DNA from 2 places in the Polycladomyces zharkentensis genome. Region 2 is predicted to be linked to the other one. Evidence: predicted binding sites of a transcription regulator. Region 2 holds the regulator's gene; the other holds the start of a gene.
What was found. Region 2 encodes CtsR, which represses protease genes until heat stress. Its sites were predicted from a motif close to ATGGTCAATAAAGGTCAAACA; they were not measured.
Positions count from the first base shown of each region.

Region 1: the regulator CtsR is predicted to act here: its motif matches at 11,245-11,265, upstream of clpP (ATP-dependent Clp endopeptidase proteolytic subunit ClpP).

Region 1 is NZ_JAFHAP010000011.1:17,878-32,504, forward strand. Features, by position in the region: gene JQC72_RS12255 (AraC family transcriptional regulator) at 1-269, opposite strand, end outside; gene JQC72_RS12260 (MFS transporter) at 487-1,653, shown strand; gene JQC72_RS12265 (NAD(P)-dependent alcohol dehydrogenase) at 1,801-2,844, shown strand; gene JQC72_RS12270 (aldo/keto reductase) at 2,961-3,809, shown strand; gene JQC72_RS12275 (SDR family oxidoreductase) at 3,854-4,444, shown strand; gene JQC72_RS12280 (aldo/keto reductase) at 4,483-5,472, shown strand; gene JQC72_RS12285 (hypothetical protein) at 5,647-5,922, shown strand; gene zwf (glucose-6-phosphate dehydrogenase) at 6,152-7,699, shown strand; gene JQC72_RS12295 (cyclase family protein) at 7,736-8,368, shown strand; gene JQC72_RS12300 (cysteine dioxygenase) at 8,727-9,194, shown strand; gene JQC72_RS12305 (hypothetical protein) at 9,346-9,903, shown strand; gene tsaA (tRNA (N6-threonylcarbamoyladenosine(37)-N6)-methyltransferase TrmO) at 9,900-10,349, shown strand; gene clpP (ATP-dependent Clp endopeptidase proteolytic subunit ClpP) at 10,592-11,185, opposite strand; tRNA gene JQC72_RS12320 (tRNA-Arg) at 11,319-11,393, opposite strand; gene rpoN (RNA polymerase factor sigma-54) at 11,706-13,094, shown strand; gene JQC72_RS12330 (sugar-binding transcriptional regulator) at 13,238-14,320, shown strand; gene JQC72_RS12335 (ArsJ-associated glyceraldehyde-3-phosphate dehydrogenase) at 14,332-14,627, shown strand, end outside.
Region 2 is NZ_JAFHAP010000007.1:44,378-59,004, forward strand. Features, by position in the region: gene JQC72_RS06835 (MgtC/SapB family protein) at 54-743, shown strand; gene JQC72_RS06840 (CtsR family transcriptional regulator) at 888-1,358, shown strand; gene mcsA (protein-arginine kinase activator protein McsA) at 1,364-1,891, shown strand; gene mcsB (protein-arginine kinase McsB) at 1,904-2,986, shown strand; gene JQC72_RS06855 (ATP-dependent Clp protease ATP-binding subunit) at 3,004-5,445, shown strand; gene radA (DNA repair protein RadA) at 5,558-6,940, shown strand; gene disA (DNA integrity scanning diadenylate cyclase DisA) at 6,937-8,016, shown strand; gene pssA (CDP-diacylglycerol--serine O-phosphatidyltransferase) at 8,124-8,828, shown strand; gene JQC72_RS06875 (DUF1573 domain-containing protein) at 9,105-9,500, opposite strand; gene JQC72_RS06880 (CarD family transcriptional regulator) at 9,748-10,245, shown strand; gene JQC72_RS06885 (PIN/TRAM domain-containing protein) at 10,329-11,417, shown strand; gene ispD (2-C-methyl-D-erythritol 4-phosphate cytidylyltransferase) at 11,503-12,192, shown strand; gene ispF (2-C-methyl-D-erythritol 2,4-cyclodiphosphate synthase) at 12,189-12,671, shown strand; gene gltX (glutamate--tRNA ligase) at 12,705-14,171, shown strand; T-box leader at 14,474-14,627, shown strand, end outside.

The sequences.
Region 1 (14,627 bases), on a different contig from region 2:
ACTTGGGCGGTAACCGGCAAGTCAATGGATGCAACAAGGTAATCGGCAGGACCGTACCTAAAGCGCTCCCGTGCCAGCATTACCTCCTTCTCACCCTGAACGACAATGCATAAGGAAGGATTGTGAACTCCATAATTTGGTCCGGTCACATTCGATTGACGAGTGAAAGATAAAGACGGAATAGCAGTCGCGTGAACACCGTCCCGGCCTGTATGACGCTCAATGAGTTTGGCTAGCTCAACCTGCTGTTTGTAGATTTGTTCAGACATAAGACTCTCCTTGTTCCTTCATCCTTGATAGCTCCATTATAATCCATATTTGTCTGTTGTTTAAGTGATTGTGAGAGGATTAGGCAATCATTTGAGACGAATAGGATAACGGTCGCTTTTTCATTTGTTGCATAATAAGGGTGCCGAAGCTTTTCCGTAACTTTATATTGATCGTAAGATTATCGAATTATATAGATGGGGGAGTAGACAGAATGTCATGAACAACACCTGGAAAATTTACATGCTGACCCTTATCAGCTTCTTTGTTGGCACTTCACACTTCAGCATTGTGGGCATGTTGGATAAAATCGCTGCTTCCGTCGGCGTATCAGTATCGACAGCGGGACAACTGATTACGGTGTTCGCGCTCGGTAACGCGATCGGCACGCCCATTGTCATGGTGGCGACGGCGAGGATGAATCAGCGCAAGCAATTACTACTGGCTCTCGCCATCATATTACTCGGCATCGTTTCGACGCTCGCCCTTCCGGGTTTCGGCTTCCTGATGGTCTCTCGCGTTATACTCGGGGTCGGAACGGGCGTCTTCGTCGTCACCGCTTATTCCATAGCTGCGAAACTGGCTCCTCCCGGACGTCGGGGCGGAGCGATGTCCAACGTCGCAATGGGCTTTAGCGCCTCCCTTGTATTCGGCGTTCCCATCGGCCGCATTGTCGCAGCGGCATATGATTGGAAGACGATCTTCTGGGGCATCGGCCTCTTCAGTCTGCTGGCAACCTTCGCCGTCGCACGGACGATTCCGGCCATGGAAGGCGAAGTGGCTGTCCCTCTGAGCAAGCGACTTGCCCTCTTGAAGAAGCCGAGGATCGCGATCACCCTTGGCGTGACGTTCTTGGTGTTTATCGGATATTCGGTGGTCAATACGTATATCACTCCCTTTCTGGCCTCCGTTATGCCGATGATGGAACGAGAAATGAGCGTCATTCTCTTCGCCTTGGGCATAGCAAGCTTGATCGGTTCCAGGCTTGGCGGCTTCTTGGCGGACTGGATCGGTACCGTCCGCACGCTCCTCGGCTCCATGGCCGTTCAAGCCCTCGCCCTGGCGTTGCTGTCCGCCGTCTCTGGATGGGTAATCGTTACCATCCTGTTGCTCATGCTCTGGGAGATCGCTGCCTGGACGTTCGGGCCGACCCAAAACTTTAACCTGATCTCGATTGCTCCGGAAGCCTCCGGTATCGTGCTTAGTCTGAACAGTTCCTTCGTGCAGCTCGGCTTTGCCGCGGGCGCCGGCATCGGGGGAATCGCCGTGGGAGGCTTGTCGATCATGGCGATCACTTGGATCAGCGCCGTCTCGGTCGCGCTCGCGGCCGTCGTCGCGGCTGTCTCCTTCGGCCATGTTCGTTCGTTCTCAAGCGCGCAGCGATGAACACATCAGATTATTGGATGTGGGGAATACGATTAATGTGCATCCGAATTATTCAAAGTTAACAAGAAGGGATTGTGTTGTCTATTATGCCCAATATTCCAGATCCAGCAGCCTCACTTTACCAGGAGCGAAAGGAGTAGAGAAAAAATGACTATTATGACCCGTGCTCTAAGTGTCCCAAGTGCAAAAGCACCATTTGAACAAACCACGATTGAGCGAAGAGATTTACGACCAAACGACATCTTAATCGATATTAAGTTTTGCGGTATTTGCCACTCCGACATTCACAATGCACACAATGATTTTGGTAACGGAATCTTCCCAATGGTTCCCGGTCACGAAATCGTCGGAGTCGTGGAAGCAGTAGGAACAGAAGTTACAAAATTTGCTGTTGGTGATCGCGTTGGCGTTGGTTGCTTTGTTGACTCCTGCGGAGAATGCGAATATTGCCTCCGTGGTGATGAGCAATTTTGTACAAAAGGCGTCGTCGTGGTATACAATTCGTTAGACTACGATGGTAATCTAACATACGGTGGATTCAGTCAGAAAATAGTTGTAAAGGAAGACTTTGTTGTCCGTATTCCAGACGGTCTGGAACTGGATGTGGCAAGTCCGCTATTGTGTGCAGGCATCACCACGTACTCTGCTTTGAAGCACTGGAACGCCGGTCCAGGTAAGAAGGTTGCCATAGTGGGGATGGGAGGGCTTGGCCACCTGGCTGTCCAATTTGCGCATGCCATGGGTGCTGAAGTCACTGTCTTGAGTCGGTCGATGAATAAGAAAAGTGAAGCCCTAGGTTTTGGCGCAGATCATTATTTTGCAACCAGTGATCCCGAGACATTCACTGAGTTGGGCGGCCGTTTTGACCTCATCTTAAACACAGTGTCTTCCAATCTTGACGTTGATGCGTATTTATCTCTGCTTCGTGTAGATGGAACGCTTGTAAATGTCGGCTTACCAAACAAGCCGGATAAATACAATGTGTTTTCCTTGGTCATGGGTCGTCGTAGCATTGCCGGTTCACTCGTTGGTGGAATTCGGGAAACACAAGAGATGCTCGATTTCGCCGCTCAACACGGCATTGCCCCTAAAATTGAGGTGATCCGTTCGGATCAATTAGACGAAGCATTTGAGCGTGTTCTCCGCAGTGATGTACGTTATCGATTCGTGATTGACATGTCTACCTTGTAACATCTTGAATCGTCTTGGATGAAAGACGGGTTGAGCAATTCGCACAACAGAGGATGTAAATGAGATAAAAAAAGAGTGACTTGACACATCATATTTAAAAGTCAGGGGGATCTCATATGCAAAAAGTAATTTTGAACAATGGTGTTGAGATGCCTATACTCGGCTTTGGTACTTATCAGATTGGTCCAAATGAATGTGAACAATGCGTTTATGACGCCATAATGGAAGGTTATCGTCTGATTGATACCGCTGCCGCTTATCAAAATGAAGAAGCGGTTGGCAGAGCAATCAAACGGAGTGGCGTGCCGAGAGAGGAGTTGTTTATTACAACAAAACTCTGGATTCAGGATGCCGGTTATGAGAGCACAAAGAAAGCATTTGCAAAATCACTGGAAAGATTGCAATTGGATTATTTGGATTTGTATTTAATTCATCAGCCGTTTGGCGATGTATATGGTTCTTGGCGTGCGATGGAGGAATTGTATCGTGAAGGAAAGATCAGGGCAATTGGAGTCAGTAACTTCCAGATGGATCGTCTGGTAGATTTGATCATTCATAATGAAGTAGTTCCTGCCGTAAACCAGATTGAAACGCATCCTTTCTGCCAGCAAATAGAAAGTGCTAAGCTTATGAAAGAGTACAATGTGCAGATAGAGTCCTGGGGGCCTTTTGCTGAAGGAAGAAACAACATCTTCCAGAATGAAGTTTTAGTATCAATTGCCGAAAAGCATAAGAAATCCGTTGCTCAGGTGATTTTACGCTGGTTGACACAAAGGGGAGTTGTTGTGATTCCGAAGACTGTTCGTAAAGAAAGAATGATCGAAAACTTCAATATCTTTGACTTTGAATTAAGTCAAGAGGATATGGAGAGGATTGCTACGTTAGATACGAAAAAAAGCTTGTTCTTTTCGCATAACGATCCTGAAATCGTGAAATGGCTCAGTAATCGTAAACTTGATATTTAATGCTCTTATACAACACAGATGGGGAAGTAAAGGGAGTTTTGAAGTTGAGTAATGTTTTGATTCTGGGTGCAAACGGGTCAATTGCTCGTCATGCGATTGATTTATTCCTAAACGAAACTGATGCTCAGTTGACACTTTACTTGCGTAATTCGCACAGACTCAGAAATATTAATTCAAACCGCGTTCGAATCATCGAAGGCGATGTTTTGGATATTGAAAAATTAAAAGAAGCCATGATTGGACAGGATGTTGTCTATGCCAATCTGGCTGGCGATCTGGAGCGCATGGCAAAAAACATTGTGGAGGCTATGAATGCAATTGGCGTGAAACGTCTCATCTTTATCAGTTCAATGGGAATTTATGATGAAGTCCCAGGAGAGAAATATGGAAGCATATTAGATCCATATCGAAAGTCAGCTGCCATCATTGAAGCCTCAGACCTCGACTATACGATTTTGAGACCCGCATGGTTGACCGATAAAGATGAAATTGACTATGAGACAACGCAGAAAGGCGAACCGTTCAAAGGTTCGGTCGTATCGCGTGAGAGTGTTGCACATTTGGTTGTGAAATTAGCTACATCGCCGGAATTGGAAGTTCGTCGAAGCTTGGGCGTAAACAAACCTGTACGTTAGATCTTTGCAAAAGGCTGCTATTGAAGGGAAGATAAATGATGCAAAAGCGTAAATTAGGAAAAAGTGGCCTGGAAGTTTCCGCGATCGGGCTTGGTTGTATGGGAATGAGCTACGGTTATGGTCCGGCTCCGGAAAAGAAGGAGATGATCTCATTAATTCAAGCCGCTGTTGAACGTGGTGTTACATTCTTTGACACCGCCGAAGTATACGGGCCATATGTGAATGAGGAGTTGGTAGGTGAGGCACTTGCCCCATTCAAGGGGGAAGTGGTGATTGCCACTAAATTTGGTATTAAAATGGTAAATGGCAAGCAGGTGCTTGACAGCAAGCCGGAGCATATTAGGCAATCAGTCGAAGGCTCGCTCAAACGCCTTAAAGTCGAAGCCATTGACCTATACTATCAGCATCGAGTTGACCCAAATGTGCCGATCGAGGAAGTGGCCGGAGTAATACAAGACCTGATCAAGGAAGGTAAGGTTAAGCATTGGGGGCTTTCTGAAGCAGGGGTGGAAACGATTCGCCGCGCACATTCGGTTCAGCCACTCGCTGCAGTCCAGAGCGAATACTCACTATGGTGGAGAAGTCCTGAAGAAGAACTGCTCCCTACGCTAGAGGAACTCGGTATCGGTTTCGTTCCGTTCAGCCCGCTGGGCAAGGGATTCCTTACAGGAAAAATTGATAAGAATACAACATTCGCTGACTCCGACTTCCGTAGCATTGTTCCTCGCTTCAAACCGGAGAATCTCGAAGCAAATCAGGTTTTGGTTGAACTGATAAAGAAGGTTGCTGCAAGGAAAAACGCAACGCCGGCTCAAATCGCACTCGCATGGGTGCTTGCCCAGAAGCCATGGATTGTTCCGATTCCCGGCACGCGCAAATTGGAGCGCCTGGAAGAAAATCTTGGCGCAGTTGACGTTGAGCTGACCCTTGAAGAACTAAGTGATTTAAACGACGCGCTCTCGAAGATCGAGATTTTGGGAGATCGCTATCCGGCAGGTTCAGAATACGCAAATAGAGTAGGCAAATAACGGGTATCTCTGATAAAAGATGGGTTGGCCAATTTTAATTGGTTAACTCATCTTTTGTTTCCTGGGATCGTGCCTCCTGGCAATCAGTGCCGTTAATGAATTGACAACCCGTTTGGAATCGAAAAGGCACCTCAGAATGATATTGGTGTACCATTTTGGGCACACTGAGGTTTCATGAACATTGCGATCTATATGTTCATTAATAAACATATGTTGTTTCCGCGTTACCTATGGGGTGCTACCGCCGAGGAAGCGAAAGCCTGTGCGGAGAAATTCGGTCAAACGATCAAGCTCCTTCCGACGTACGGTCATCATTTGCCGCCAGATCTCCAACACAATGTTCTGCAGCTGATGACGGTTGCCATCATCGTTGTCATGTTCGTGTTGATGGGAAAATGGGGACGGTTCGGATCAAATGGTGAGAAAACAAAACACCGTTACGTCGAGTAGGATATGAAACCGAAAAAGAACGGGCTCCATCACGCTTGCATTGCATCAGCGTCGATGGCGCTTTTTTATATCGGCACCGGATAAAAAACCGAAAAAGAGTTGCCAAAATGAACAAGGAAAACGAAAATGGAAAAGAAAGATGATTTGCCCGCAGAGATCGGGTAAAGATAAAGGGAGGAATTCTCCCGGAAAAAATGAATTGAAGAATGCAAGATAGGAGTGGAATGGCATGCCTTCCCATCAACCCCAGGTGGAACCGTTTGTGATGGTGATATTCGGAGGAACGGGGGATCTTGCCAGACGCAAGCTATTTCCGGCTTTATACGGCCTTTTCCGTGATAAAAAGCTTCATGAACGATTCGCGGTGATCGGCGTAGGCCGCAGACCGATAACGATGGACGATTTTCGCGACACGGTGCGGAAGGCGATTGATGAGCATTCCCGTTTGGCACGGGAAGAAGCGGGTTGGGCCGATTTTGTGGCTCGTTTTTACTATCAGTCGCTCAATGTGAAGGATGTTTCTTCCTATGCCCAACTTGGCGCATTGATGGAGCGGTTGGAAGATGAATGGAATTTGCCTGGCAATCGGTTGTTTTACCTGGCCATGGCTCCCGATCTGTTCGGCACCGTGTCCACGAACCTGAAAGCGTCGGGATTGACGGAGACAGCCGGATGGAAGCGACTGATCATCGAGAAACCGTTCGGTCACGATTATGAGTCGGCCAAAGAATTGAACGATCAGATCCGGCAAACTTTTGCCGAGGAGGAAATCTACCGGATCGATCACTATTTGGGCAAGGAAATGATCCAAAACATCGAAGTGATCCGCTTTGCCAATACCTTGTTTGAGCCGTTGTGGAACAACCGCTACATCGACAACATCCAGATTACCGCCAGTGAGACGGTCGGCGTGGAAGAACGCGCCGCCTATTACGACAAGGCGGGAGCGCTCAGGGACATGGTACAAAACCATATTCTCCAGATGATCATGATGGTGGCGATGGAGCCGCCCAGCCGGCTGGTACCGGAAGCGATTCATGCCGAGAAAGTGAAAGTGCTTCGTTCCTTGCGCCGTCTGACGGAAGACGAAGTGAATCAATACATGGTTCGCGGGCAGTATCAGGCGGGAGTCTTGGACGGACGCCCGGTACCTGGTTACCGGGAGGAGGAGAACGTTGATCCTCATTCGCTTACCGAAACGTTTGTGGCCGGGGAGTTGTATGTAGACAATTTCCGATGGTCCGGTGTGCCGTTTTACATCCGCACGGGTAAACGAATGGCGCAAAAATCGACGGAAATTGTCATTCAGTTTAAAGAGATGCCCAAAAACCTGTATTTCAACAAAAATGGCGATCTCGGCCCCAACCTGCTCGTCATCAGCATCAACCCGGTTGAAGGCCTGCATTTTGTGTTGAACGCCAAAAAGCCGGGTGCCGACAACGATGTGGTTCCCATCGCCATGGCGTTTTGCAACGATGGAGGTGGGTCGCCGGAAGCATACGAAAGATTGATCGGTGATGCGATCGAAGGGGATATGACATTTTTCACGCACTGGGATGAAGTGTCACTGTCATGGAAATTCGTTGATCCCATCCGGCGGGCTTGGGATCGTCAAAACGAGTCGACCTTGCATTCGTACCGGGCCGGTACGTGGGGTCCTGATGCGGCGCATCAGCTTTTGAGCAGAAGAGGCACGCGCTGGTGGCCGTCCCGGAATCAGGGCACACTGCCCGTCGTGCAAGGGAATCAAGCCATCGAAATGATCACGGGAAAATAACCGATGGATTCCGAAGATGACATGGGGGAGGTCTTTATGTACAAGGTATACGACGTGTCCGCGCCGATTTATGAAGGAATGCCCGTTTACAAAAACAAACCGGAGAAACAACCGAAAATCCGTGTCGTCCAAGATTTTGATACCGGCAAAGTGAGGGAGTCCCGCATTGATTTGGACGCACACACCGGAACGCATGTCGATTCACCGTTGCATATGGTTCCGGAAGGCGGCACGATGAAAACCATTCCGTTGGATCGTTTGGTCGGACCTTGTCGGGTGTTGAATCTGACGCACGTGGAAGGCGGCATCACGCGCGAGCATCTGAAGCCCTTCGGTATTCGGCAGAATGAGTTCGTCCTGTTCAAAACGCGCAACTCCCTGGAGGATGCCTTCAACTTTGAATTTATTTTTCTGGCCGAAGACGGTGCACGTTATTTGGCTGAAATCGGTGTTCGCGGTGTCGGGATCGATGCCCTCGGGGTCGAACGCAGCCAACCGGGTCATCCCACCCATAAAACGCTGTTTGCGGCCGACATCGTCATTGTTGAAGGTTTGCGGCTCGCTGAAGTGAACGAAGGCGAATACTTCATGGTGGCCGCGCCGATCAAACTGGTCGACACCGAGGCGGCCCCCGCCAGGGTTTTGCTGTTGGAAGGTTTGTCGTGGTGAAAAAGGAAAAGGGTACGATTCGCAACATCCCGCATCCCGCGCGGGATGTTTTCTTTTGCAAGCCAGTCCGTTTGTATCTTCCGACAGAAATGAGTCGTACCTTGCAGGCTGATAATGGGGTGTACGATTCGTACCACTGATGATGCACGGAAACCTGATGGATCAAAGTTTGTTAGTCTCCCATTCCCATGCGCTCAATCGGCGCCTTTTTTTCTTTTGAGACTTTCTTTATATTGGCGGAATTTTGCCGATGGGTCGCACTCCGCTTTTGCATACCGCATAAATTGAATCATCTGGATGTAATCTTGAGTACATTACTCAACTTGGTCAAGATTCACGGTGATTTGGGGGAGATACCATGGATTTCGTTTCCTGTTTGCGCAGCTTGCTTCAGAATCTCCATCGTCCTGACGTATGGCGTCTTCGTCAAGCGGTTGAGCGGTTGGACTGCACACGGGAACGGATTGCACCGTTGGTCACGCAACCTCGGCCGCCTTTGCGCTACGGGAGGAATGTCGTTTTCCGATCGGATCGCTTCGAAGCGATCGTGATCCATCTGCCTTCCGGGACGGAAACCCCGATTCACGATCACGGAAATTCCATCGGTTGTATCCGCGTGGTGGCGGGGACGTTGGAGAATAAGGTGTTTACATTGTCTCCCCATCATTCCCAACCAGCGTTGTCTTCAACCGGACGTCATCAAGCGGGGGAATATGTATTGATCGGACATGGATTGATTCATGCCATGCGCAACGCGGGAGAGGAACCGATGATTTCATTTCACGTGTATACCCCGCCGTTGGAAAATACAAAGCAGTATTCATGATTGGATGCGTCCGGCCTGATTCCCGTCTCACGCATGCCCCCACGCTTGAATTCTCCACGTGCTGATGTCAAGCGGTGATTTTCCTTATATCCCAAAGTAAAATAGGAATAATCGCAGGATTGCCAATCGATATCGCAAAGAGGTGGATGAGGTGGGGGAACCAGTCATGCAGGAACATGCCGTCAAAAAAACGCGTTGGCCACTGTGGATTGGGGTGGCCGTTTTAACCGTTGCCTTACTGATCGCTCTGGGGGTTGCGGTAAATGGATTGATCAGCGGCGTAACCTCGTTTTTGGAGATGGAGCCGGGAGTGAAACTGGCCAACGAGGTGGATGCCCGGACACTGCAGACCCTGCGGCAGCGTCACCTGTTGCAACAGGGAGAAGAGTTGATTGCGTATTATGATCGGTCACTGGATATGGACGGTTCGGAAATCGCCCTGCTGACCTCCAACCGTCTGGTGTATGACAAACGTGGACGGATCACTTCAGTACCTCTCGGGGAGATCCAGGATATCACTTTCGGCCAATATTCGGATATCGACGGCAAATGGCAACGCATCGAAGTAAAATACCGGGATTTTCACCGTATGAAGGTCGAATTCGCGCCGTTGGAAGGCGGGGATGTGTTTTACCGGGCATTGAAGGACGTGTGGCAGGCGAAAAGGAAGCAACCGGCATCGGATGGAAAGGGAGGGCACGGACAATGAGTTGGAACCCGATCGGCGTGGTCCGCTCCCCGATCAGTGAAGCCATGGACGAGAACTGGGGAGGCGTGGAGTCGGACATCGAGCTGTTCTCCCCATATGATCGTGGATTGAAAGGATTGGAGGAATTCTCTCATCTGTTGGTGGTATTTTGGCTTCACCAAGCCGACTTTCATCCCGAACGGGACTTGATTCGCCGTCCGCAGGGAAGAGCGGACATGCCGGATACGGGTATTTTTGCCCAGCGGGCCAAACATCGGCCCAATCCGATCGGGATCACCGCGGTCTCCATCCTGGAAGTGGGAGAAAACCGTGTTCGGGTGCGCGGGTTGGATGCGATCGACGGGACGCCGGTGCTGGATCTGAAACCGTACGTACCCGCTTTCGATCAGGTGGCGTGCGCACGCATACCGGCGTGGTTGGATCAGTTGATGAAGACGTACTTTTGAAAAATGCGGTCAATGGAACAAACGGCCGACCATGGCCAGCAGCATCACCAGGGCGACAATCATGCATAACCAGAATAATCTGCGTTCGTGTCGATCCCATTGGCTTTTCATGATGACCTCCAGTCCATATCGTTCCCTATTATTTTGTGCAAAAAAGAAAAAAGAAAAGCCTCCCGCAGGAGGTCTCAAAAGAAAAGGTGGTTTTCTGTGGGTGAGAGGCCGAACACGATTGATGGATTTCGTCATTTTGCGGAAGGCAAACTGGTGATCACGTGGTCGATCAGTCCGTATTCCTTCGCTTCCTCTGCCGTCATGAAGTAATCGCGGTCCGTGTCCTGTTCGATTTTTTCCAGGGGTTGTCCGGTACGTTCCGCCAGAATCTGATTGATTCGATCCCGCATTTTCAAAATGCGTTTGGCGCGGATTTCAATATCAGTCGCTTGCCCTTCGGCTCCGCCCAGTGGTTGGTGAATCATCACTTCGCTGTTGGGCAAGGCATACCGCTTTCCTTTGGTGCCTGCCGCCAGCAGGAATGCCCCCATTGAAGCGGCCATCCCGATGCAGATCGTTTGGATGTCCGCTTTCACATACTGCATGGTGTCGTAAATGGCCATGCCGGCAGTGATGGAACCACCCGGCGAGTTGATGTACAAATGGATATCCTTATCCGGATCTTCGGCATCCAGGAACAACAGCTGGGCAACGACCAAGTTGGCCACTGCGTCATTGATCGGGCTGCCCAGAAAGATAATCCGGTCTTTCAACAGACGGGAGTAGATATCGTAGGAACGTTCACCGCGGTTGGTTTGCTCAACAACAATCGGAATCAGGTTCATCCGTTGCTTCCTCCCTCGTCGGTTTGTTTCTCATTTCCATCATACTCCAAAGATCGGTAAAGGTCAATAAAGGTCAAACGCTTCTGTTCGCGAACATAAAGAAAAAAGCAGCCGCATTCGGCTGCTTTTGGTTTGGCGCGCCTACCAGGATTCGAACCTGGGCACCTGGTTCCGGAGACCAGCGCTCTATCCCCTGAGCTATAGGCGCATATGCGAATTCATCGAGTGACAGCATTCATTATATCGCAGAGTGTCAAATTTGACAAGTCCCCCGGATGATTTCGCAATTTTCCAGCCTCAGCGGTGAATTTGTTTATTTCTCCATCTTTATTGAAAAAACGCAACCACCTCACGATATGTTACAATAAAAGCAGAAAATAATCGACACACATCGTGGGACGTGACTGATGAATCCATGAGCTTGGAAGACGGTATCAATAAAGACCAGGCACTCCAGGACGGATTCGACATCAAGATGTCGGTGTGTGGCATATGATGTAAAACGCGGAGGTGAGAATGAATGGCGCTGTCCATGGGTTACGGTTTGGTGCAGGAACAACGCATGAAATTGACGATGACGCCGGAGTTGCGCCAAGCGATTCAGATTCTGCAATACTCCGCGACGGACCTATTACATTATATCCAGGAACAACTGATTGAAAACCCGGTATTGGAAATCGACGAAACAGCAGAACGCCATGACGCGGGAAAAAACGAATGGAACGTACAGGACCTGCGTGCATGGGCACTGTATCTGAAACCGCATACAGGAAATGGGGAGCGTGAGGTGAGGGGAAATGAAACGGACCCGATCGCCCGAGTTGCCTCCCCGGAACAAACGCTGACCGAGATGCTGGAAACGCAGCTGCGGTATTTGGCGCTGTCACCGATGGAGCGGAAAGTGTGTACCTATTTGGTCGGCAATTTGGATGAAAAAGGGTACCTTGATGTATCTCCTGATTTTGTATGTAAGCGCTTTAATATCGATGAAAACACGATGGAAGCTTGTTTGCGGGTGATTCATTCGCTTGATCCCGCCGGGGTCGGAGCGCGTTCGTTGGCCGAGTGCCTGCGTATTCAACTGGAACGGGACGAAAAACCGGATCCCATCGCGTTGAAAATTGTCGATACGCACCTGCGGGATTTGGCGGAAGGTCGGATGAAAAAAATTGCACGCGCCCTCGACTGCGACGTAGCCGTAATCCAGCGTGCGGTAGACCGCATCAAACGGTGCAATCCCAGGCCCGGATCGGCTTATCATGCCGGAGAACCGCGCTATGTGGTTCCGGATGTCGTCGTTGAGCGGGTGGAAAATGAATATGTCGTGCTGGTCAATGACGGGTATGTGCCAAGGTTGACCGTAAGCAGACATTACGAACAATTGCTTTACCAAGAAGATGACCGGAGCCGGCAGGCGACCCGTTACCTGAAAAATTGGTTTCAATCGGCGATGTGGTTGGTCAAAAGTATCGAACAGCGCCGGCATACATTGCTGCGGGTCAGCAGTGTCATCGTCGACAAACAACGCGAATTTCTCGATCGGGGTCTGGATTATCTCAAACCGCTCACCCTGAAGGAGATTGCGGACGAGCTGGGAATTCACGAGTCCACTGTAAGTCGGGCGACCCAGCACAAATACATGCAGACACCACGGGGATGTTTTCCGTTTCGGTTTTTCTTTCCATCCGGCCTTTCCACCGATGCGGGAGGGAATACTTCTGCGGAAAGCGTGAAAAATAAAATTGAACGGTTGATTGCACAGGAAGATAAACGTCAGCCGTTGTCCGATCAGAAAATCGCTGACCTTTTGAAGGCGGAAGGATTGCGGATCTCGAGGAGGACGGTCGCGAAATACAGAGAAGAGATGGGGATATTGTCGTCCACCCTTCGGAAACGATACGAAAATTAAGGAAAATAGGCTGTTTCGCCTTGCCAATCCAGGGTCGTTTCGATACAATAGAGATGCAACGGGCTGAAACCGGCCATGCTCTTTTTTTGCCGCATATGGGACGCATTTTGCTACGAGGGACAAAAAATGTCCCAGGTGAGAAGATGAACCAACTGTTGCGGTTGCAAAAACAATTGTTGCCCGATCTGCTGGAAGTCATGCGGAAACGGTACGAAATCATGCGCCACATTCAGTTGATGCAGCCGGTCGGACGCCGTTCGTTGGCGGGCGCGTTGGATTCCACTGAGCGGATCCTGCGCTCCGAAGTGGACTTTTTACGAACGCAGGGATTGGTGCGCGTCGATTCGGTCGGCATGAGCCTGACGGAGCGGGGAACGGATTTGTTGTCCGAGATGGAGCCGCTCATCAAAGATTTGTTTGGACTCACCGATTTGGAAGTGCGCCTGGCGCGACGGCTCGGCCTGAAGAAGGTGATCATCGTGCCGGGAGACGCGGACCAATCCGACTGGGTCAAAAAAGAAATGGGGCGCTCCGGTGCCCGTCTGTTGCGCCAGATGGCCCGGCCTGATCAAGTGGTAGCCGTTACCGGCGGGACGACGGTTGCGGCGGTGGCGGAGATGATGACGCCGACCCCGAGCCTGAAGTCTGCCATGTTCGTCCCGGCGCGCGGCGGGTTGGGTGAGGCGGTCGAGTTGGAAGCCAACTACATCGCTTCCCTGATGGCGAAAAAAACGGGCGGGGATTACCGGCTGATGCATGTGCCCGACCAGTTAAGCGATGAAGCGCGAGAGATGTTGCTCCGAGAGCCGCATATCCAGGAAGTGATGGAGCTCTTGCGCGAAGCGCGAATTGTTATACATGGCATCGGAGAAGCGACGAAAATGGCGATCCGCAGGAAATCATCTCCTGATGAAGTGGCGCATATCCAGCACAGCGGTGCTGTGGGGGAAGCTTTCGGTTACTACTTCAACCCGAACGGGGAAATTGTATCCCGGGTACGCACGGTCGGTCTTCAGCTGGATGATATGGGCGGGATCGAATCGATCATCGCCATTGCGGGTGGCAGGAGCAAAGCACAAGCGATTGCGGCTGTGTGCCCGGCTGTGGGCAATGACGTCCTGATTACGGATGAAGCTGCCGCGCGTGCCATTCTGGAAGAAACCGAAGAGAGTGGAGAGGAACCATCCAACCAGAACGGTTCCTTTCATAAACAACACCAAGCATAGGAGGGTTATCCATGGCTAAAACAAAAATTGCAATCAACGGTTTCGGACGCATCGGACGGGCAGTGTTCCGGAATGCGCTGAATCATCCGGAGTTGGAAGTGGTGGCGGTCAACGACTTGACCGATGCCAAAACGCTCGCACACTTGCTGAAATATGACTCGGTTCACGGTAAAATGGACGCTTCCGTCGAAGTGACTGACGAAGGATTCGTGGTGGATGGCAAAACCGTACGCGTGATCGCTGAGCGTGATCCGGCGCAACTGCCGTGGGGCGAACTGGGTGTTGATCTCGTCGTTGAATCGACCGG
Region 2 (14,627 bases):
AACGCCTTGGAAAAACAATGACGGAATTTAAGGAGGATGAGGAGGGGAAACGGATGGAGAATGTATGGTCGATTTCCATCGGAGAAGCGACATTGCGGTTGTTTTTGGCGGTTGTTTTGGGTGGTTTGATCGGGTGGGAGCGGGAACACAACAACCATCCCGCCGGTTTTCGCACCCATATTTTGGTGAGTTTGGGATCAGCGCTGATCATGTTGTTGTCCATCTACGGCTTTTCGGAGTTTGTACATGAGCCCAACGTCAGGACCGATCCGGCACGGTTGGCGGCCCAGGTCGTCAGCGGAATCGGGTTTCTGGGAGCGGGTACGATTTTGCGTCACGGATTTTCGGTGACGGGACTCACCACTGCCGCTTCGTTGTGGGTGGTCTCCGGCATCGGGCTGGCGTCGGGTGCGGGATTTTATTACCCTGCCATATTGACTACCGCACTGGCGCTGATCAGTTTGGAACTGTTGAACCGGGTGGAACATCTCCTGTTTGTCTCCCGACGTCTGAAAACGTTGCGCATCCGAGTGAAGGACCGGCCGGGTACATTGGGGGATTTGGCGACAATCCTGTCGCAGTTCGGTGCCAGCATCCGCAAGGTCTCCATTGAGGAGGAGGACCCGGAGGAGAACATGATCGATATCGTGTTTACGATTCGGATGCCGGAAAAATTCCCGGAAAGCGATTTGATTGAAAAAATGAGGCAAGTGGAAGGTGTGAAGGCTGTTGTTTCCGGGTAATCCAGTAAATGAGAGATTGTATGAAATGCCGGCGATCAAGAAAAAATGAGAAGGACGGCTGTTCCCCTCTTGGCGAAAAAATGGGAATGAATTATAATAAAGTCAGAAGGTCAAAGTTAGTCAAAGTCAGCAGGAGGTTGTCCGATGAGATGCATCACGGACATCATCGAACATCATCTGAAGAAAATTCTCAATGAAAGCCCGACGGGGACGATTGAGATAAAAAGAAGCGAACTGGCTCATCTGTTTCAATGTGTGCCTTCGCAAATCAACTATGTGATCAGTACCCGTTTTACCCTGGAAAAAGGGTACGTGGTGGAGAGCAAACGGGGCGGGGGTGGATTTATCCGCATTCGCAAAGTGAAACACGCTTCCAAACGCACCTATTTCGATGTGTTGCTCAAACAGATCGGTCATTCGATCCATCAGGCGGCTGCGGAAGATGTGATCGACCGTCTGCGGGATGACGGCATCATCACGGAGCGGGAAGCCAAGTTGCTGCGCAAATCGGTGTCCCGCGAAGTGCTGACATTACCCGTCAATATTCGGGACCAGGTACGGGCGGATATGATGCGGGCGTGGGTCGCGATTCTAATGGCGGACAAAGGAGAGTGACGCCGATGCTATGTCAAGAGTGCGGAAAACGGCCGGCGACACTTCATTACACCAAAATTGTCAACGGCGAGAAAACGGAATTTCATCTCTGTGAAGTTTGTGCCCAGGAAAAAGGGGAACAGATCCCCATGATGGAAAACGGATTTTCCATTCATCAACTGTTGTCCGGACTGCTCAATTTCGATGCTCCTTATGGGGAAGGCGGACAGGCGAAGCAGTCGGTGCAGTCCGGTTCGCTCCGTTGTCCCACGTGTGGACTGACCTACACGCAATTCAGCAAGATCGGACGGTTGGGATGCAGTGATTGTTACCAAGCATTCGGGGAGCGACTGATTCCGCTGTTTCGCCGGGTTCACGGCAGTACCAGCCACCGCGGCAAAGTGCCGGAACGAACGGGGGGACGGTTAAAGATTCGGCGGGAAATCGAACAGCTCAAGGAGCAGCTCAAGCAGTGCGTTGCCCGGGAAGCATTCGAGGAAGCGGCTCGTCTGCGTGACCGGATCCGCGCCCTGCAGAGGAAACTGGAAGGCTGAAAGGGAGGGAGAATGTTGTCGCTTCAACGCTTTATCCAAAGCGCGATGAGCGAGTGGATGCGAGGCGGAGGACCCCAATCCGACATCGTGATCAGCTCTCGCGTTCGCATCGCACGAAATTTGGCCGGCCTTCCCTTCCCGATGCTGGCGACCGCATCCCAGTCAGAAGAAGTGGTACGGCGGATTGAAGAAGCATTTCAGGAAGAGAAGGAACAGCCGTATTTTCGCGACGCGGAATTGATCCGGATGGACACGTTGAATGACTTGCAGAAGCGCGTGTTGGTGGAGAAGCATTTGATCAGCCCTCATCTGGCGGAAGAGTCCCGTCACGGTGCAGTGATTTTAAGCGGAAACGAAGCGGTCAGTATCATGATCAACGAAGAGGATCATTTGCGCATTCAGTGCCTGTTCCCGGGATTTCAGCTGAAGCAAGCCTGGCAGTTGGCCGATCATATCGATGATACGTTGGAACACCATCTGTCGTATGCATTTGACGAACACTGCGGATTTTTGACCAGCTGTCCCACCAATGTGGGGACGGCCATCCGGGCATCGGTGATGTTGCATTTGCCCGCCTTGGCCATGACCCAGCAGCTGAACCGTCTGTTTCAGGCGATTGCCCAAGTCGGATTGGCCGTACGCGGAATCTACGGTGAGGGGAGTGAGGCGCTGGGCAACCTTTACCAGGTATCCAACCAGGTTACATTGGGGCAGAAAGAAGAGGAGATCATCGATAATCTGGTCAGCGTGGTCGGCCAGATTATCGACCAGGAGCAGTCGGCCCGCCGGAGGTTGCTGGAATCTTCCCCGATCCAGCTGGAAGATCGTGTGCACCGGTCCTACGGCATCCTCGCTCATGCCAGGGTGATGGATTCCAAGGAGGCGATGCACCGGTTGTCCGATGTCCGGTTGGGCATCGACCTGGGGTTGATCAAAGGCGTTTCGGCTACGGTGCTGAATGAATTGATGGTAATGACCCAACCCGGATTTTTGCAACAATACGCTGGTCAGCGTCTGGACTCGGGCGAACGGGATATTCGTCGGGCGGTATTGATCCGGGAACGTTTGGCTATCGAACACAACGACGAAAATTAAAGTGAGGTGGATGAACGATGATGTTTGGCCGATTCACGGAACGCGCACAGAAGGTGTTGGCGCTGGCACAGGAGGAAGCCGTTCGTTTGGGTCACAGCAATATCGGTACGGAGCATATTTTGCTCGGTTTGGTGCGTGAAGGGGAAGGCATCGCCGCCAAGGCGCTGATCGGACTGGGTTTGGGCTTGGAAAAGATCCAAAACGAAGTGGAATCCCTCATTGGCAGGGGACAGGGCCAACCGACCAACATCGCCTATACACCCCGGGCGAAAAAGGTGATTGAACTCTCGATGGATGAAGCGCGCAAACTGGGTCATACCTATGTGGGTACGGAGCATATCCTGCTCGGCCTCATCCGTGAGGGTGAAGGAGTGGCTGCACGTGTGCTGAACAATTTGGGCGTCAGCCTGAATAAAGCACGGCAGCAAGTGCTGCAGCTGTTGGGAAGCAATGAAGCCGTTACCTCCCACCAAAGCGGGGGAGCCGGGGCCAACACACCGACGTTGGACAGCCTCGCCCGCGATTTGACCGCAGCGGCCCGGGAGGGCAACCTGGACCCGGTGATCGGGCGGAGCAAAGAAATTGAACGGGTGATCCAAGTGTTGTCCCGGCGGACCAAAAACAACCCGGTTCTGATCGGGGAGCCCGGTGTCGGGAAAACGGCGATCGCCGAAGGACTGGCGCAAAAGATCGTCGACGGTGAAATCCCGGAAACCCTCCGGGGCAAGCGGGTGATGACGCTTGACATGGGCACCGTGGTTGCCGGCACCAAATACCGCGGGGAGTTTGAGGATCGGCTGAAAAAAATCATGGACGAGATCCGGCAGGCGGGCAACATCATCCTTTTCATCGACGAGCTGCACACGCTGATCGGCGCCGGTGGTGCGGAAGGAGCGATCGATGCCTCCAATATCCTGAAACCGGCACTGGCGCGTGGTGATCTGCAGTGCATCGGTGCCACCACGCTGGATGAGTATCGTAAATACATCGAGAAAGATGCCGCTTTGGAACGGCGCTTCCAACCGATCCAGGTTGACGAGCCGACACCGGAGGAAGCTGTTCTGATCCTGCAGGGTCTGCGCGACCGCTATGAAGCGCATCACCGCGTGAAGATCACCGATGAAGCGATCGAAGCGGCGGTGAAACTGTCCGATCGTTACATCACTGACCGGTTCCTGCCGGACAAAGCGATCGACCTGATCGACGAGGCGGCTTCCCGTGTCCGTCTGCGTTCCTATACGGTGCCGCCTGAGTTGAAAGAGCTGGAGCAAAAATTGGAGGAAGTGCGCAAGGAAAAAGATGCGGCCGTGCAAAGCCAGGAGTTTGAAAAAGCCGCATCCCTGCGCGACCGGGAACAAAAACTGCGTGAGGAATTGGAAGAGACGCGTAATCGGTGGAAAGCCGATCAAGGCAAAACCGATTCCGAGGTGACGGCCGAAGACATCGCGGATATCGTCTCGCATTGGACGGGTATTCCGGTGCGCAAATTGGCCGAGGAAGAGTCGGAGCGCCTGTTGAAGATGGAAGAAATCCTCCATCAGCGCGTCATCGGACAGGAAGAAGCGGTCAGAGCCGTCTCCCGGGCAATTCGCCGGGCACGTGCGGGATTGAAAGATCCGAAGCGTCCGATCGGCTCCTTCATCTTCCTCGGTCCGACCGGTGTGGGGAAAACCGAATTGGCACGGGCGCTGGCCGAAGCGCTGTTCGGAGATGAAAATGCGATGATTCGCATCGACATGTCCGAGTATATGGAGAAACACTCCACCAGCCGGTTGGTCGGAGCACCTCCGGGATACGTGGGATATGAAGAGGGCGGCCAATTGACCGAAAAAGTGCGGCGCAAACCGTATTCGGTGGTGTTGTTCGACGAGATCGAAAAAGCGCATCCCGAAGTGTTCAATATCCTGTTGCAAGTGTTGGAGGACGGTCGTTTGACCGACGGCAAGGGACGTTTGGTCGACTTCCGCAACACCGTGATCATCATGACCTCCAACGTTGGAGCGGACACGATCCGCAAAAGCACCCGGCTCGGGTTCACGACGGGTGACAATGACGGCTACGAGAACATGAAAGAAAATGTGATGCAGGAACTCAAACGCAGTTTCCGTCCCGAGTTCCTCAACCGGATCGACGATGTCATTGTGTTCCACTCTCTGAAAGAAGAGCATTTGCAACAAATCGTCACTTTGATGTCCGAGGAACTGCGTAAACGCCTGAAAGAACAGGACATTGACTTCGTGCTGACCGACGAGGCCAAAAAACACTTGGCCAAAGTCGGGTTTGACCCGCAATACGGTGCTCGTCCGCTGCGTCGCGCCATTCAAAAACACATCGAAGATCGGCTTTCCGAAGAGCTGTTGCGCGGCACAATTCAACGGGGTGATACCGTGAAAATCGATGTGAAGGACGGTCAGTTGACGGTGGAAAAAACGGAACTGAGTCCGTCGCCTACGCAGTGACGGTTGCCACGGCCCCTCTAGCGAGGGGCCTTCCGGTTTTCTGACCAACGTGCCGAACCCGAATGATCGTGCTATAATGAGAATGAATATCGACGATGGATGGGGTCGCCAAGTGGCAAAAACGAAAAGCAAATTCGCCTGTCAGGAATGCGGGTATATATCGGCCAAATGGATGGGACGCTGCCCCGGATGCGGTGGATGGAACACCATGGTGGAAGAACGGGAAACAACCGGGTCACGAGCAGGAGGATGGGGCGGTGTATCCCGTAAAAAACAGCAGAAAGCTGTTCCGATCACACGGGTGGAACAGGTGAGGCAAACCCGTGCAGACACCGGTATTCGCGAACTGAACCGTGTATTGGGCGGCGGTGTGGTTCCGGGATCGCTCATCCTGGTGGGGGGCGATCCGGGCATCGGCAAATCCACGTTGCTGTTACAAGCATCATTTCAGTTGGCTGTTCGCGGCGTCTTGGTGCTCTATGTCTCAGGGGAAGAATCAGCGGAGCAGACCCGAATGCGTGCGGACCGCCTCGGGGCGTTGGACGAGCGTTTGCTGGTGGCATCGGAAACGGATCTGACTGCCGTGGAGTCTCTGGTAGAGCAAGTACAACCGAAAGTGCTGGTAATCGACTCCATCCAGACGATATACCATCCCGACTTGGGATCGGCCCCCGGGAGTGTCGCGCAAGTGCGGGAATGTACCGGACAGTTGATGCGACTCGCCAAGGAACGGGGAGTCACGGTCATCATCGTCGGTCACGTCACCAAAGCGGGCGCGATCGCAGGTCCCCGGCTGTTGGAGCATATGGTGGACGCGGTGTTGTATTTTGAAGGCGAGCGGCATCACACCTACCGCGTGCTCCGGGCCGTGAAAAACCGGTTTGGCTCTACCAACGAGATCGGCGTATTTGAAATGAAGTCAGAAGGATTGGCAGAAGTATCCAATCCTTCTGAGATGTTTTTGTCCCAGCGCCCGTCCGGTGTGGCCGGTTCAGCCGTAACGGCGAGCGTCGAAGGAACACGGCCGATTTTGGTCGAATTGCAAGCGTTGGTGGCACCTACCAGTTTTGCGACCCCCAAACGGATGGCAACCGGTGTGGACCACCATCGTGTGGCCATGATTTTGGCTGTGTTGGAAAAGCGTCTGGGCATGTTTCTGCAAAATCAGGATGCATACGTCAATGTGGTGGGGGGCGTGCGCTTGGACGAACCGGCCGCTGATCTGGCCGTGGCTGTCAGCATCGCTTCCAGTTTTCGCGATCGTCCGACGGGAGCGCGTGACGTCGTCATCGGAGAAGTGGGTTTGACCGGTGAGGTTCGGGGCGTTTCCCGAATGGAACAGCGGGTGGCGGAAGCCCATCAAATGGGCTTTCGACGAGTCATCATTCCGGAGAAAAGCCGGAAAGGCTGGACGCCGCCGGCCGGGTTGGAAGTGATCGGGGTTTCGACGGTTGAAGAGGCATTGGAAGTCGCGTTGGGAGGGTCGGATCAGTGAGGGAAAAAAGCGAAAGGGATCAATTTGTCAGCCGTGTGTTACGAATGGTTGCTCCGGGAACCCAATTCCGTGAAGGATTGGACAATGTGTTGGGGGCCAAGACCGGGGCGTTGATCGTGGTGGGCTATGATGACAGTGTGCGGGAGATCGTGGACGGTGGATTTCACATTGACAGTCCGTTTTCGGCCGCCCACCTGTATGAGCTGGCCAAAATGGATGGCGCCATCATTTTAAGTGACGACGGGAAACGCATTTTGTATGCCAACACCCAACTGGTGCCCAGTTCATCCATCCCTTCGACGGAAACGGGGATCCGTCACCGAACGGCCCAACGAACAGCACGGCAGACGAATAAACTGGTCATCGCCATTTCCCAGCGGCGAAATGTGATCACGCTGTACCAGGGCAACTTCCGTTATGCGCTGAAGGATATCGGTGTCATTCTCACCAAAGCCAATCAAGCCATCCAGACGCTGGAGAAGTACAAATCCGTACTGGACCAGTCAACGACCAATCTGAGCGCATTGGAATTTGAAGAGTTGGTTACGTTAAACGAAGTGGCCATGGTGATCCAGCGGATCGAGATGGTATTGCGCATTAAGAGTGAAATCCAGACCTATATCAACGAGCTGGGGACGGAAGGCCGTCTGATCAGTATGCAGATGGAAGAGCTGGTGGCCAATGTTGAAGATGAAGCGTATCGGCTGATCAAGGATTACTGTTATGACCCGCATAAAATCTCACCGGAAGATGTGTTGAAGGAACTGAAGGAACTGTCTGCTGATGAATTGTTGGAACACGGCAACATTGTACGCATTTTGGGATATCCGTCGAATATCAATATTCAGGAAGAGGCCGTCTCTCCGCGAGGCTACAGAATTCTGAACAAAATTCCACGTCTTCCCGCCCCCATTATCCAAAAGCTGATCGATAAATTCGGTTCGTTGCCGCGCGTGATGATGGCAACGATCGAAGAGCTGGACGAAGTGGAGGGAATCGGAGACGTGCGGGCCCGGGCGATCAAGGAGGGGCTGAAGCGCATTCAGGAACAGGTCTTTATTGACAGACATATCTAAATAACCTAGAATGAAACCACAACAAAGCCTGCCAATTATGAAGGGAGATGACGTGTTATTTTCGTTCGCGGAAACGGCATTTCAAAGGATTTGGGGGGTTCCCTTCTATGTTTGCCAGAGCACTGCCCAGCTTTTTTACTATCGGGAACTTATTTTTAGGAATTATATCGATCATTCTCGCGGTTCAGGGCGAGTGGCAATATGCTGCGATCATGGTCATTATCGGTATGTTTTTGGACGGTTTGGACGGCCGGGTGGCCCGCATGCTCAACACGCAGAGCGAGTTCGGCAAAGAGCTTGATTCGCTGTCCGATGTCATCTCCTTCGGAGTAGCCCCCGCTTTGATCATGTATGTAGCGGTTTTGAAGGGATACGATATCTGGGGATGGATCATCACCGCGGTGTTCCCCATTTGCGGTGCGTTGCGGTTAGCCCGATTCAACGTGCAACCGGGGATCCCCGGCTATTTTATTGGTCTGCCGATTACGGCCGCGGGCGGCGTGTTGGCGACGATGGCCCTGTACAGTGACCTGGTTCAGCGTCCGATGTTGGTATTGGGCATGTTGCTGTTGTCGTATTTGATGATCAGCCAGATCAAGTACCCCAACTTCAAAAAAATCGGGATTCCGCGGAGTTCCTTTTGGATGGCTCCGCTGTTGCTGATTTTAGTCGCGATTATCGCCATTCGATATCCGGAGCAGTTTCCCAAAGTCGTGTTTGTACCGCTTGCGCTGTATGCTTTTTACGGATTGATGAAAAAATCCATTCTGAAGCGGAGAAGAGAGGATTTGGAAGAACCGGTCGAAGAATAACAAAAGCGTAAAGTTCGAAGAGAATCGGAATAAGGGTGACCATTTTCCCGCGAACGAGCAGGAAGACGGTCGACCCCCAAATCGTGAACGGCTCAGATTTTCTTTCCACGGAACGTTGTCCGGAGTCTTGTCGCCGAGTGATTGCTTGGCGGCTTTTTTTTATCTGTTGTGATGGGATTTTGCAACCTTTTTTGAGGAAACCGCGTTGATGATAATACACGCGGATCTTGATATTTTTGAATAATAGAAAAAAGTCGATACTCTTAAACCTGCTGATTATCGCAGGTTAAACACCCCAAGCGTGGACAGCTTGTCCGACTCCTGGTGCACGATCTCGTCCAGGGGCAATTCCAGCAGATTGCACAGGGCGGTGAAATAAAACAGGTGTTTTCCCATCTCCGCTTTGACCACATCTTGACAATGGTCGCACAAGCAGCCGGATAAATGGGTTTTGAATCTGTCCTTCAATTCAGAAATCGAAGCCTCATAGTCCAATGGTTGTCGTGCGGCGTGGACTTCGATGCATCCGCATTCGGTTACGGCCTTCATCAGCGCGCGGTTGACGCGTGAGGTGGAATCCTGGAATTTGGAGGTCACATCGAGAAAACTGCGGTGGCGCAACAAGAGGTCCGACACCTGCTTTTGAAACGAGGTCAGGCGGCTGTCGCCCATCGTTTTCACCTCTTTCGTGGAGCTTGGACATATGTCAGATGGGGTCAGGTAACGTTTGGAAAATGTCTATGCCCATTATAGCCGTCAGGGAAACGAGGTGTCAATTTATTCAAACAGGGCGTTTGTGTCAAAAAATCTATTGACGCTAATTTGTCAGGTATGATAATATAATGTTTTTAAATTTGTTGACATCTCCCCAGGTATGTGATATCTTGGAAACAGATATTGCCCTTTGGAGGTGGGTTGATTGTTCAACATCGGCGACAAGGTGGTATATCCGATGCATGGCGCAGGCATCATCGAATCGATCGAGGAGAAAGAGATTCTCGGTGAACGCAAGAAGTACTATGTTATGCGCATGCCGATCGGGGACATGAAAGTGATGATCCCGATGAACAATGTGCAAAGTATCGGATTGCGTGAAGTGGTGGATGAGGAGACCGTTGAGCGTGTCATCGCCCGCTTGCGCAATCGGGACAAGGGATTGACGGCCAATTGGAATCGACGATATCGCGCCAATATGGACAAGATGAAAAGCGGGGACATCTACGAAGTGGCAGACGTCGTCAGAAGCTTGATGCTCAGGGATCGCGAAAAGGGATTATCCACCGGTGAACGCAAGATGTTGGACAACGCCCGCCAGATTTTGATCAGCGAATTGGTTTTGGCCAAAGGAATGAATGAAGAACAAGCTTTCTCTTTGCTTGACGAATTGGTTTGTTCAACCGAAAATGCCTCCGGCTGAAAGATTCACAATAAAATCCCAGAAACCGGGTTTTCATTTCGAAGGATTGTCTATAATGGGTAATAAGAAGGAGGTGAAGCCCCATGTTGAAGCGATTTGTGCATCTCGCCTTTGCATTGACCGGCGCAACGTTGGGGTACACGTTGGGTCCCGCGCTGTTTGCGATGCTTCGCCAATCTCCCCTGAATTTCGGCGACGTACCCGCACCACATTACATCGGAGCCGTTTTGGGGGCGCTCCTCCTGTATCTGTCGGCGATATGGCTTTCAACCAATGTCGTGCAATGGATCAAATGGAGCGAGGAACGGTTGGTGAAAATACCGGCCGCAGATATCCTGTTCGGTGCCTTGGGTCTCATCTTCGGACTGATCGTCGCATTTTTGATCGAACCGCCGTTGTCCAAACTGCCCATTCCTGGGATTTCGTCCATCCTTCCGTTTTTGGTATCCGGGTTGTTGGGTTATCTGGGATTTCGAGTCGGTTACAAGAAGCGCGATGAACTTTTATCCATTTTTACGGTGGGTCGCCAAGGCAAGGAACAAAAGAAAAAAGAACCGCGGGATATTGAACATAAAATCTTGGATACCAGTGTGATCATCGATGGTCGCATCTTTGACATCTGCCGCACCGGCTTTCTGGAAGGAACGTTGGTCATCCCCAGTTTTGTGCTGGAAGAACTGCAACATATAGCGGATTCATCGGATGTGTTGAAACGGAACCGCGGCCGCCGCGGTCTGGACATTTTGAACAAGATCCAAAAGGAACTTCGTATGGAAGTGCTGATCTACGAGGGCGATTTTGACGAAGTGTCCGAAGTGGACAGCAAACTGGTCAAGTTGGCCAAAGTGTTGTCGGGGAAAGTGGTTACCAACGACTTCAACCTGAATAAAGTGTGCGAATTGCAGGGTGTCAAGGTGTTGAACATCAACGATCTGGCCAATGCGGTCAAACCGGTTGTCTTGCCGGGAGAAGAGATCAACGTCCAAGTGATCAAGGACGGAAAAGAGCATGGACAAGGTGTCGCCTATCTCGATGACGGCACCATGATCGTCATCGAAGGCGGCCGTGAGTACATCGGTGAACGGATTGACGTCCTGGTGACCAGTGTCCTGCAAACGTCCGCCGGTCGCATGATTTTTGCCAAGCCGAAATTGTTGGAACGTGCGCTATAATAAAAGTGGATCAATGGAGGATGACCGCATCGCCCGCGGTGAAACAACCGCCGGGCGATGCTGTGTCTGAAGGGGGATTTTCGGTTTGAGTGTAGGCGTCATCATCCCGGCCGCCGGACGGGGAAAGCGGATGGGGACCAAAGAGAGCAAACAGTTCCTCCCGTTGGGGGACAAGCCCGTACTCATTCATACGTTGATGGTCTTTGAAACCCATCCGGAAGTGGATGAGATCGTCGTGGTGGCCGGTGCCGAAGAAGTGTCGCGCGTCGAGGAGATGGTCGCACAGTACGGCTTGGAAAAAATCAGTGCGATTGCAATCGGTGGACAAGAACGGCAGGATAGCGTACGATCAGGACTGGAGCATTTGCAATCCGAATGGGTGCTGGTACACGATGCCGCGCGTCCATTTGTCACTCACGGGCACATCACGGAGCTCTTGAAAGTGGTTCGCCTGCACGGAGCGGCCATTTTGGCCGTGCCGGTCAAGGATACGATCAAACAGGTGGACACCGCCGGCATCGTGGAACGGACACCCGATCGCCAATCGTTGTGGGCGGTGCAGACACCACAAGCTTTTCGTCGTGCTCTGTTGGTACAAGCCCATCAGCGGGCGTTGGAACAGGGGATGACAGGAACGGACGATGCGATGCTGGTGGAGGAATTGGGGATCGACGTCCGGGTGGTGATGGGGGATTACCAGAACATCAAGTTGACCACGCCCGAAGATCTGGCGATTGCGGAAGCGATCTGGAAAATGAGGGGTACGGAAAGATGATTCGTATCGGACAAGGTTTTGATGTGCATCAATTGGTCGAAGGGCGTCCGTTGATCATCGGAGGCGTGCGGATTCCGCATCCGTTGGGATTGTTGGGCCATTCCGACGCCGACGTGCTGTTGCACGCCATCACCGATGCGGTGCTGGGTGCGCTCGGCGAGGGAGATATCGGCAAGCATTTCCCGGACACGGACCCGGCTTTCAAGGATGCGGACAGTGCGGTGCTGCTCCGCGACGTGTGGAAGCTGGCCAAGGAAAGAGGATATGCACTCGGTAACGTGGATGCCACGATCATTGCTCAAGCGCCGAAAATGGCACCACATATCCCGGCCATGCGCGAACGGGTGGCGACACTGTTGGAGGCGGACGCGGATCGGGTGAACATCAAAGCGACCACTACCGAACGGCTCGGGTTCACCGGTCGGGGGGAAGGCATCGCGGCGATGGCGGTTGTCTGTCTGATTGCGCAACAAGGTTGAACGGGACAGGAGAGCAGGAGGGAGTGGATCGAGATGGCAAAAACGGTACGCACGCGCTACGCACCCAGCCCGACGGGCCATTTGCACATCGGCGGGGCGCGAACGGCACTGTTCAGTTATTTGTACGCGAAAAAACACGGTGGTTCCTTTGTCGTTCGCATCGAGGACACCGATGTGGAACGGAACGTGGCCGACGCTGAGCAAAAACAGTTGGCGGGATTGAAATGGCTCGGCATTGACTGGGATGAGAGCGTCGATGTGGGAGGCCCTTACGGCCCGTACCGATCGATGGAACGGTTGGACATCTACAAACGTTATCTGGACAAGCTTTTGGAAGAAGGGCACGCTTATCCCTGTTACTGCACGCCGGAGGAGCTTGAGCGGGAGCGGGAAGCCCAGCTTGCCCGCGGTGTCGCACCCAAATACTCCGGACGGTGCCGTCATCTCACGCCGGAAGAGAGAGCCAAGCTGGAAGCGGAAGGGCGCAAGCCCAGCATTCGTTTCCGCGTACCCGAAGGGCGCACGATCACCGTGGAAGATGAAGTGCGCGGCCGGGTGCAATTTGAATCGGACGGGATCGGAGATTTTATCCTGGTGCGCCCTGACGGACGGCCCACCTACAACTTCGCCGTGACCGTGGATGACGCGTTGATGGAGATCACTCATGTGGTCCGGGGGGAGGAGCACTTGTCCAACACGCCGCGGCAAATTTTGCTGTATGAGGCGCTGGGCTTCACACCTCCGAAATTCGCTCACGTGTCGCTGATTCTCAATCCGGAAGGCAAAAAGATGAGCAAGCGGGACGAGTCGATCATTCAGTTTATCGACCAGTATCGCGAGTTGGGCTATTTGCCGGAAGCGCTGATCAACTTTATCGTTTTGCTCGGTTGGGCTCCGGAAGGGGAAGAAGAGATTTTCAGCAAGGAAGAGCTGATTGATCGCTTTTCCCTGGATCGTGTCTCCAAGGCGCCGGCCGTGTTTGACACCGGCAAACTGAAGTGGATGAACAACCATTACATCAAACAGGCGCCGGTTGAACGCATCACGGAACTGGCCCTGCCGCACCTGGAAAAAGCCGGTCGCATCACCTTGCCGATCGACGAGGAAAAACGGACGTGGGTGACGCGGTTGGTCGGATTGTATCAGGAGCAATTGGACTACGTGGCGCAAATCGTGGAGTTGTCGGAGATGTTCTTCCGCTCCGAAGTGACGTATTCCGATGAGGCCAAAGAAGTGCTCACCCAGGAACACGTTCCGGAAGTGGTTGAAGCGTTCCTGAAACAGTTGGGGGATGTGGACACGCTCACGCCGGATGACATCAAGGCGATGTTGAAACAAGTGCAAAAAGAGACGGGCTATAAAGGGAAACAGTTGTTCATGCCGATTCGTGCCGCGGTGACGGGAGAAGTGCACGGCCCGGATTTGCGCGAAACCTTGTCGCTGCTCGGCCCTGAAACGGTTCGCACCCGTCTGCAACACTTCATGGAAAATTGGATATGATAATGAGTGAAGATCCAACCCGACCGGGTGCAGAACCGGGAAAGCGCAGGCATCAATCACGGGCATTTTCTCTGAACGAAGCGTATTTTATCCGTGCCGCGCTCCCGGTTCAAAACGGCCATGCCCTGTTTGCTCGCAGGACGCAGGCTGTACGATCAGGAAACGTGATGCGCGCTAGGTCAGATACGCTTGGTTTCACAGGCTTCTTTCACTCGTCAGTTGGAACCACTCTGTGTTAAACTAAAACAAAACAGCCGACCTTCAACCTAAGGTCGTGAAAAGGGTTCCATCCGGGAAAATGATCAAAAGCGATGAACGGGAGAGTACCGCGATTCCGGTTCGCTCCAGAGAGGGACGCCGAGGCTGGAAGCGTCCTGCGAACGGTGCGCGGGAAATGCCCCCGTGAGCTGTCGCCCGAAACCCGATTGAAGGGAAGTAGGCGCGACCGGCTTTCCA